One region of the Kitasatospora sp. NPDC057692 genome, then DNA from elsewhere that is predicted to be linked to it. Evidence: predicted binding sites of a transcription regulator. Region 1 holds the regulator's gene; each other region holds the start of a gene.
The links. Region 1 encodes HrcA, which represses chaperone genes, less so after heat shock. Its sites were predicted from a motif close to TTNGCACTCNGNNNNNCNGAGTGCNAA; they were not measured.
Positions count from the first base shown of each region.

Region 2: ACFVFS_RS25830 (FmdB family zinc ribbon protein) is a predicted target of HrcA. The motif match lies at 1,247-1,273, and genes of this name have one in related genera.
Region 3: groES (co-chaperone GroES) is a predicted target of HrcA. The motif match lies at 1,363-1,389, and genes of this name have one in related genera.

Region 1 is NZ_JBHVIV010000064.1:18,008-21,275, forward strand. It holds gene ACFVFS_RS29270 (hypothetical protein) at 1-124, opposite strand, end outside; gene htpX (zinc metalloprotease HtpX) at 185-1,105, opposite strand; gene hrcA (heat-inducible transcriptional repressor HrcA) at 1,380-2,414, shown strand; gene dnaJ (molecular chaperone DnaJ) at 2,488-3,268, shown strand, end outside.
Region 2 is NZ_JBHVIV010000051.1:8,589-11,856, reverse strand. It holds gene ACFVFS_RS25835 (MFS transporter) at 1-1,157, shown strand, start outside; gene ACFVFS_RS25830 (FmdB family zinc ribbon protein) at 1,285-1,605, shown strand; gene ACFVFS_RS25825 (hypothetical protein) at 1,837-2,136, shown strand; gene mscL (large conductance mechanosensitive channel protein MscL) at 2,166-2,585, shown strand; gene ACFVFS_RS25815 (hypothetical protein) at 2,607-2,852, opposite strand; gene ACFVFS_RS25810 (sigma-70 family RNA polymerase sigma factor) at 2,995-3,268, opposite strand, start outside.
Region 3 is NZ_JBHVIV010000092.1:21,881-25,148, reverse strand. It holds gene ACFVFS_RS34445 (polysaccharide deacetylase family protein) at 1-67, shown strand, start outside; gene ACFVFS_RS34440 (methyltransferase domain-containing protein) at 43-1,251, opposite strand; gene groES (co-chaperone GroES) at 1,531-1,836, shown strand; gene groL (chaperonin GroEL) at 1,952-3,268, shown strand, end outside.

The DNA of each region.
Region 1 (3,268 bases):
GGCCGGTGGGCCGCAGGCCCGCCCCGGCCTCCAGCGTCAGCGCGGCGGACGGCACCCCGAACAGCTGGTCGAGGTCGGGCCTGACGGGCCTGCTGCGGCCGAACAGCGCGTCCAGGATTCCCACGGCGGTCCTTCCGGAGGTCGGGTCAACGGTCAACGGGTCAACGGGTCGACGGTCAGCGGGTCACCGGCCGAGCCGGGCGGAGATCTTCGCGAGCTGGGCCAGCCGCTGCTCCAGCGTCGGGTGGGTGGAGAACAGCTGGGTGGCGGCCTCGCGGGCGCTCAGCGCGGGGGCGAAGTAGAAGGCGTTGTAGGGCTGCGCCTGGCGCAGGTCCTTGGTCGGGATGGCGGCGATCTGGCCGGTCACCTTGGTGAGCGCCGAGGCCAGCGCGCTGGGCCGGCCGGTGAGCTGGGCGGCGGCCCGGTCGGCGGCCAGCTCCCGGTAGCGGGAGAGCAGCCGGGTCAGCAGGAAGCTGATCGCGTAGACGGCGATCGACACCAGCGGGACGACCAGCGCGACGATCGCCGCGTTGGGGTCGTTGCTGTTGCGCCCGCCGCCCATGAAGCCGCCGTACATCGCGATCCTGGTCATCGCTCCGGCCAGCACGCCGAGGAAGCCGGCCACCGTCATCACGGCGACGTCCCGGTGGGCGACGTGCGACAGCTCGTGGGCGAGCACGCCCTCCAGCTCCTCCGGTTCCAGCCGGCGCAGCAGGCCGGTGGTGACGCAGACCACGGCCTTCTGCGGGTTGCGGCCGGTGGCGAAGGCGTTCGGCATGTCGTTCCGGGCGACGGCCACCCGGGGTTTGGGCATGTCGGCGAGCGCGCAGAGCCGGTCGACGGCGCCGTGCAGCTGCGGGTACTGCTCCGGGGTGACCGGGTGGGCGCCCATGGCCCGCTCGGTGATCCGGTCGCTGAACCAGAACTGGGCGACGAACAGGCCGCCGGAGACCAGGACGATGATCGGCCAGGCGCCGCGCAGCAGGGCGATCAGCAGCCCGGTGAACCCGACGTACAGCAGCCCGATCAGGAACATCGTCCCCACCATCCGGCCGGTCAGGCCGCGGTCGGGGGCGAAACGGGTGTGGGGGCCCGAGGTCGACATCGCTGTTCCTCCGTTCGCCGTCCGCTTTCGATGCTGCCACCAGGGCGGGCCCTCGGCATCATCCGCGCGCCGCCGACTGCGGGCAGGATCACCCCGGCCGGGCCGTTCCTGCCGTCGGACCCGGGCCTTACACTGGCAGGTACGGTTCTGGCACTCAGGCGTTCAGAGTGCCAAGGCCGGGTCCCTCGGGGCCGGCCCGACAGCTCGAAATGCGGACACATGCCACGACGGCGTGTCACAACGGACAACGCGTGAAGACGGAGGTGCGTGCCCCATGGCCGGTGAGGTCCGCCAGCTCGACGACCGCAAGCTCGCGGTGCTTCGCGCGATCGTCCAGGACTACGTGGGGACGGAGGAGCCGGTCGGCTCCAAGGCCCTGGTGGACCGGCACAACCTCGGGGTCTCCCCGGCCACCGTCCGCAACGACATGGCGGCGCTGGAGGAGGAGGGCTACATCCACCAGCCGCACACCAGCGCCGGGCGGATCCCCACCGACAAGGGCTACCGGCTGTTCGTCGACAAGCTGGCCGAGGTCAAGCCGATGAGCGCGCCCGAGCGGCGGGCGATCCGGCACTTCCTGGACGGCGCGGTGGACCTCGACGACGTGGTCGCCCGCACGGTGCGGCTGCTGGCCCAGCTGACCCGCCAGGTCGCGGTGGTGCAGTACCCCTCGCTGAGCCGCTCCACGGTGCGGCACATCGAGCTGGTCGCACTGGCCCCGGCGAAGGTGATGCTGGTGCTGATCACCAACACCGGCCGGGTCGAGCAGCGGCTGGTGGACTGCCCCGGCGCGGTCGGCGAGACCCTGCTGGCGGACCTGCGGGCCCGGGTCAACACCGGGGCCGCCGGCCAGCGGCTCCCGGACGTCCCCGGGCTGCTGGACGAGCTGCCCTCGCTGTTCGAGGCGGCCGACCGGCCGACCGTGACCACCGTGCTGGCGACGCTCTTCGAGACGCTCGCCGAGCAGAGCGAGGAGCGGATCATGCTGGCCGGCACGGCCAACCTGACCCGTTTCGGCCACGACTTCCCGCTGACCATCCAGCCGGTGCTCGAAGCACTGGAGGAGCAGGTCGTCCTGCTCCGCCTCCTGGGTGAGACCGCGGACGCCGGGATGACGGTCCGGATCGGCCGCGAGAACGCCTACGAGGGGCTGAATTCCACGTCGGTCGTCTCGGTCGGTTACGGTTCGGGCGACGAAAGCGTGGCCAAACTGGGTGTGATCGGTCCGACCCGGATGGACTATCCGGGCACAATGGGGGCGGTGCGAGCGGTGGCACGGTACGTGGGCCAGATCCTGGCCGAATCGTAGGAACGGTCACCATCGGATCTGATGGTGACCGCAGTCGCAAGCACTCTTACAGGCGGAACAAGCGGAGCATTTGGTGGCCACGGACTACTACGCGGTACTCGGCGTCCGACGGGATGCGGGGCAGGACGAGATCAAGAAGGCGTTCCGGCGCCTGGCGCGCGAACTGCACCCGGACGTCAACCCGGACCCGAAGACGCAGGAGCGGTTCAAGGAGATCAACGCCGCCTACGAGGTGCTCTCCGACCCGCAGAAGCGCCAGGTCTACGACCTCGGCGGCGACCCGCTCTCGCCCAACGGCGGGGGCGGCGGGGCGGGCGGCTTCGGCGCGGGCGCGGCCGGCTTCGGCTTCTCCGACATCATGGACGCCTTCTTCGGCGCGGCCTCCGGCCAGCGCGGGCCGCGCTCGCGGACCCGGCGCGGCCAGGACGCCATGATCCGCCTGGAGATCACCCTGGAGGAGGCCGCGTTCGGCACCACCAAGGAACTCCAGGTCGACACCGCCGTCACCTGCACCACCTGCAGCGGCGAGGGCGCCGCGCCCGGCACCTCCGCGCAGACCTGCGACATGTGCCGCGGCAAGGGCGAGGTCTCCCAGGTCACCCGGTCCTTCCTGGGCCAGGTCATGACCTCCCGCCCCTGCCCGCAGTGCCAGGGCTTCGGCACCGTCGTGCCGACCCCGTGCCCGGAGTGCGCCGGCGACGGCCGGGTCCGCGCCCGCCGCACCCTGACCGTCAAGATCCCCGCCGGTGTCGACAACGGCACCCGGATCCAGCTGGCCGGCGAGGGCGAGGTCGGCCCCGGCGGCGGCCCGGCCGGCGACCTCTACGTCGAGATCGCCGAGACCACCCACGCGG
Region 2 (3,268 bases), on a different contig from region 1:
CCCACGGCTCGTACGGCACCGCCAGCACCGTCGCGGCGGTGGCCGCCGTCGCCCAGGCGCTGATCGGCCCGCAGACCGGACGGCTCGCCGACCGGTACGGCCAGGCCCCGGTGCTCGTCCCGACCGTCGTGGTGCACGCGGTCTCGGTCGGCGCGCTGATCGCGCTCGCGCTGGGGCACGCGCCGGCCTGGAGCCTGTTCCTCGCCGCCGCCCCCGCCGGGGCGAGCGTGCCGCAGGTCGGCGCCATGGTCCGGGCCCGCTGGATCGCCACCTTCTCGGCCGGGGGCGCGTCCCCGGCCTCCGCCGCCAAGCTGAGCACCGCCTTCGCCTTCGAGTCGGTGACGGACGAGTTCACCTTCGTGATCGGCCCGATCCTGGCCGCGGCCGTCGCCACCTCGGTCAGCCCTTCGGCCGCGCTCGTCGCCGAGGCCGCGCTGACCCTGGCCGGCGGCCTGGCCTTCGCCGCCCGGCGGCGCAGCGCGCCCGCCCGGGTGGTGCGCGAGCCCGGCGTCCGGCAGGCCTCGGCGCTGGCCTCGCCCGGCGTCCGGCTGCTGGCCGGCGCCTTCCTCGGGGTGGGCGCCGTCTTCGGCGGCATGCAGGTCTCGGTGAACGCCTTCGCCGACTCGGTCGGGCGGCACGGCGCCGCCGGCACCGTGTACGGCGTCTTCGCCGGGGGCTCGATGGTGGCCGGCGTGCTGTACGGCGTGATCGCCTGGCGGCGCCCCGTCCAGCAGCGGATGGTCATCGGCTACGGCCTGCTGGTGCTGGGCTGCTCGACCCTGTGGGCGATGCCCGACCTGGTCTCGCTCTCGATCGCCGGACTGGTCTGCGGCCTGGCCATCGCGCCCACCCTGATCAGCGGCTACACCCTGGTCGAGACGCTGGTCGAGGACGGCGCCAAGACCGAGGCGTTCACCTGGCTGACCGGTGCCATCGGCCTGGGCCTGGCGACCGGCGCGACGGCGGCCGGGCGGCTGATCGACGCGCACGGGCCGTCGGTCGGGTTCCTGGTGCCGGTGGCCGGGGCCGGGCTGGGCCTGATCGCGCTGGTGACGTTCCGGAGGCTGCTGGTCCCGCGCGGCGCGCGCGGCACGGTGACCGCCGGCTCCGCGGAGCGCGGCGCCCCGGCCCGGCTGGTGGGCGCGGCCGAGCACTGAGCGCACCGGCCGGATCGGGACCGGGGCCGACTCATCTCACATTCGAGTCGCTGGACTGATCCACCGGAATGCCGCATCATTGACCATCGTTAGCACTCATCAGGCGAGAGTGCCAGGAGGAAGACAAGTGCCCACGTACCAGTACCAGTGCACCGAGTGCGGCAACGGCCTGGAGGCGGTGCAGAAGTTCACCGACGAGCCGCTGACCACGTGCCCCGACTGCCAGGGACGGCTCCGCAAGGTCTTCTCCGCGGTGGGCGTGGTCTTCAAGGGCTCCGGCTTCTACCGGACCGACAGCCGCTCCTCCTCCAGCAGCTCGGTGGGCGGGGGCTCGTCCTCGGCCTCCTCGTCCGCCTCGGGCTCGTCGACGTCCTCCTCGGGCTCGGGCTCGTCCTCGTCGAGCAGCTCGTCGACTCCCGCCGCGAGCCCCGCTCCGGCGGCCGGCTGACCTTCGGCCGGGCACCGGCGCCAGGTTCCGGAAGGCCCGTCGCTCCCGCTTCCCCGCGGGAACGACGGGCCTTCCGTCATCTCCGGGGGCGTTCCCTCACTCCTCGGGGTGAAGGTTTCCGTCCACAGCCCCGGGGTTTTCCACAGGCTGGGAATCACCGTTTCCGGGCGGGGCGCGGGCGGCCCAGAGTGGCGGTCACCGGAACCCCGAAAGCCGACCCTGGAGGTGCCCGTGCGCACCGGTTCGCCCGTCCTCTCCCCCCGTCCGCTGCCGATCCCGCCGCTGCCCGCGTCCAGCGTGCCGCCCCGGCAGCCGGTGCCGCCGTTCGCGCCGATCGGCGGCCGGGCCGGACCGCGCTGCCGGCTCCGGCGGGCGCTGCGCCACCGCGTCCCGGTCCCGGCCGTGCTGCTGTTCGCGGCGGCGGCCGCGCTCACCCTCGGCCCGGCCCGGGCGGTCCCGCCCGCGCCCGGGGCGCCGCCGCCGGTGGGCCGAACGGGTTGTCCGGCGGAGGGGGGAGAAAATCACCCGTGACCGGCGGACGACGTCGTCGTTCACGCGGCATGAAAGGCTTCAAGGAATTCCTGCTGCGCGGAAACGTCGTCGAGCTGGCCGTCGCCGTGGTCATCGGCGCGGCCTTCACCAACATCGTCAACGCCTTCGTGAAGGGCGTGATCAATCCGATCGTGGGCGCCTTCGGAGCCAAGGACCTCGCGTCCTACAGCTCCTGCCTCAAGGGCCCCTGCGAGGTGTCCGACACCGGCGAGGTCACGACCGGGATCCTCATCCTCTGGGGCAGCGTGCTGAGCGCGGCCCTCCAGTTCGTGATCACCGCGGCCGTCGTCTACTTCTGCCTGATCCTGCCGATGACCCGCTACACCGCCCGGCGCAAGACGCTGGCCGAGGTCCAGGCGGAGGCCGAGGCCAAGGAGGTGCAGCTGCTCACCGAGATCCGCGACGCCCTGGTCACCAGGGCCGGCTGAGGCCGGGCCGGGGGCGGCCGGTCAGTCCCCGTGGTGCGGCGGGCGCTGGCTCAGGTACCAGTCGAGGCCCCGCCCACCGCCGTCCCCCGCCCCGGGGCGGTCGCCCCAGCCGGTGTCGGTGTCGTCCCGGGACTGCCGCTCCAGCGGGTCGCCGAAGACCAGCCGGGCCTTCGCCGCCTTCCGCGCCCTCTCCGCCGCCGTCTGCTCCGCCGACTCTTCCGCCGCCCGCTCGGCCGCCGTCTCCTCGACCGCCTGTTCCTCCGACACCTTCGCCTCCACCGCTCTCGACCTTCCCCCGACGCCGTTCCCGCCCGCTGTCACCAGCCTAGAAGGCCCCGGCGCGACGGCGGGCCCGGTACGGACCGCTCCGCACCGGGCCCGCCGGCCTCCGTCACTCCCCCGGCCCGCGTCACGCGGCCTCGAAGCCCGCGTGGTCGGCGATCTTCTTCAGCTCGGCCAGCGCGTGCTTCTCGATCTGGCGGATCCGCTCACGGGTCAGCCCGTGCTGCTTGCCCACCTCGGTCAGGGTGCGCTCGCGGCCGTCCTCCATGCCGTAGCGCGACCGGATGATCGAGGCCGTCCGGTCGTCCAGCCGCCCGATCAGGCCGTCCAGCTCCTCCCGGCGGAGCATCACCATCACGGCGTCCTCCGGGGAGGTCGCACCGGTGTCCTCGACCAGGTCC
Region 3 (3,268 bases), on a different contig from region 1:
CCGGATCCAGGAGCAGGGCTTCGCGGTGGCCCGGCTGGAGGACTACATCGCGGCGCCGGCCGGCTGAACCGCCGCGGCCGGGCCGGTCACCGGCCGGCCGAGCATCATCAGCGGGCCGTGGTCGGTGCGGCTGAGGATCACCGTGACCTCGTTCGGACCGGAGGGCTTCAGCTGGCGGCGCAGCTCCTCCGGGGTGATCGCCATCCCGCGCTTCTTGATCACCACCGTGCCGACGCCCCGCTCGCGCAGCAGCGCCTTGAGCCTCTTGATGTGGAACGGCAGCACGTCGGTGAGCTCGAAGCCGTGCGCGTAGGGGGTGTCGACCAGGTGGTCCGAGGTCACGTAGGCGATCTTCGGGTCGATCAGCCGGCCGTCGACCTGCCGCGCCACCTCGGCGACCAGGTGGGCGCGGATCACCGCGCCGTCCGGCTCGTACAGGTAGCGGCCGACCGGGCCGGCCGGCGGATCGGGCAGCTCGCCGCCGGTCAGGCTGGCCCGCTGCGGCAGCAGGGTCGCGCGGTGCGGGTGCCCGGCCCGGGTGCCGAACCAGAGCACGGCCTCCTTGACGTCGCCGTGGTCGGAGACCCACTCGGCCTCCGCGTCGGCCGGCACCGCCTCGTGCGGGATCCCGGGCGCCACCTTGAGCGCGCCGACCGGGGTGCGCCGGCCGGCCTCGATCGCCCAGGACAGCGGCGGCGCGTACGCCTCGGGGTCGAAGACCCGGCCGCGCGAGGTGCGCCGGGCCGGGTCGGTGAAGACCGCGTCGAAGCCGGTGACGTCGACGTCGGCGACGTCCGCGCAGCGCACCTCGACCCGGTCGGCCAGCCCCAGGGCGGCCGCGTTGGCGGCGGTGGCGGCGCAGGCGGCCGGGTCCCGGTCGACCGCGAGCACCTCGATCCCGGCCCGGGCCAGCGCCAGCACGTCGCCGCCGATCCCGCAGCAGAGGTCGGCCAGCCGCTTCACCCCGAGGTCCGCGAAGCGGCGCGCCCGCCACTCGGCGACCTCGCGCCGGGTGGACTGCTCGACGCCGTTGGGCGTGAAGTACATGAGGTCGGCGTCGGCGCCGAACTTGGCCCGCGCCCGCTGCCGCAGCCGGGCCTGCCCGAAGGCGGCGGACACCAGGTCGGCGGGGTGCTCCTTGCGCAGCCGGGTGGCCAGCGCCAGCTCCTCCCCGGGCGCGAAGTCGCGCAGTTCGGCGAGCAGGGCCTGGCCCCGGTCGGTGAGCAGGGGCCGCAGGTCGTCGTTCTCCACCCCGCCATTCTCGCGGGTCGGCGGGTGCCGGGGACGACCGGCGCGGGCCGGGCACGGTCTCGTACGCGCGTACGGTCACGCGTCCGCCGCAGACGGCCGACGGGCGCGTCGTTGGCACTCTGGTTGACTGAGTGCTAACCGCGGCCTATGGTCATCACTAGCACTCCCCACCGGGGGAGTGCTAACGCGACAGTGCGTGTCTGACCCCCGCGACGGCAGATCCGCGAGTTCGCCCCTACCCGTTAGAAAACCCCGTAATCTCCGAAGGGGAGCTCGGACGTGACCACCAGCAGCAAGGTTGCCATCAAGCCGCTCGAGGACCGCATCGTGGTCCAGCCGCTCGACGCCGAGACCACCACGGCCTCCGGCCTGGTTATCCCGGACACCGCCAAGGAGAAGCCCCAGGAGGGCGTCGTCCTGGCCGTCGGCCCGGGCCGCTTCGAGGATGGCCAGCGTCTGCCGCTCGACGTCGCCGTCGGTGACATCGTCCTGTACTCGAAGTACGGCGGCACCGAGGTGAAGTACCAGGGCGAGGAGTACCTGGTGCTCTCCGCGCGCGACGTTCTCGCCATCATCGAGAAGTAAGACGTTCAGCCACGCCCCGGATCCGTGTCCCAGTGACAGGGGACCGGGGCGTGTCTGTTGGTTCACGTAGTCGAGCGGCCGCCGCGACGGTCGCACCCCCGAGGGAATAGGGAACATGGCGAAGATCCTGCAGTTCGACGAGGACGCCCGCCGCTCGCTGGAGCGCGGTGTCAACAAGCTGGCCGACACCGTCAAGGTGACCATCGGCCCCAAGGGCCGCAACGTCGTCATCGACAAGAAGTTCGGCGCCCCGACCATCACCAACGACGGTGTCACCATCGCCCGTGAGGTCGAGCTCGACGACCCGTACGAGAACCTTGGCGCGCAGCTCGTCAAGGAGGTCGCCACCAAGACCAACGACGTCGCGGGTGACGGCACCACCACCGCCACCGTGCTGGCCCAGGCCCTGGTCAACGAGGGTCTGCGCAACGTCGCCGCCGGCGCCGGCCCGGCCGCCCTGAAGAAGGGCATCGACAAGGCCGTCGCCGCCGTCTCCGAGCACCTGCTGTCGGTCGCCCGCGAGATCGAGGGCAAGGACGACGTCGCCGCCGTCGCGACCCTGTCCGCCCAGGACTCGCAGGTCGGCGAGCTGATCGCCGAGGCGATCGACAAGGTCGGCAAGGACGGTGTCATCACCGTCGAGGAGTCGAACACCTTCGGCGTGGAGCTGGACTTCACCGAGGGCATGCAGTTCGACAAGGGCTACCTGTCGCCGTACTTCGTCACCGACGCGGAGCGCCAGGAGGCGATCCTCGAGGACCCGTACATCCTGATCAACCAGGGCAAGATCTCCTCCATCCAGGAGCTGCTGCCGCTGCTGGAGAAGATCCTGCAGGGCGGCTCGTCCCGCCCGCTGCTGATCATCGCCGAGGACGTCGACGGCGAGGCGCTGTCCACCCTCGTGGTGAACAAGATCCGCGGCACCTTCAACGCGGTGGCCGTCAAGGCCCCGGGCTTCGGCGACCGCCGCAAGGCGATCCTCGGCGACCTGGCCGTCCTGACCGGCGGCACCGTGATCTCCGAGGAGGTCGGCCTCAAGCTCGACCAGGCCGGTCTGGACGTGCTGGGCTCGGCCCGCCGCGTGACCGTCACCAAGGACGAGACGATCGTCGTCGACGGTGCCGGCGAGTCGGAGGCCGTCGCCGGCCGCGTCGCCCAGATCAAGGGCGAGATCGCCAACACCGACTCGGACTGGGACCGCGAGAAGCTGCAGGAGCGCCTGGCCAAGCTGGCCGGCGGCGTCTGCGTCATCCGCGTCGGTGCCGCCACCGAGGTGGAGCTCAAGGAGCGCAAGCACCGCCTGGAGGACGCCATCTCGGCGACCCGCGCCGCGGTCGAGGAGGGCATCGTCGCCGGTGGTGGCGCCTCCCTGGTCCACGCCGCCAAGGTGCTGAACGACGGCCTGGGCCTGTCCGGCGACGAGGCCACCGGT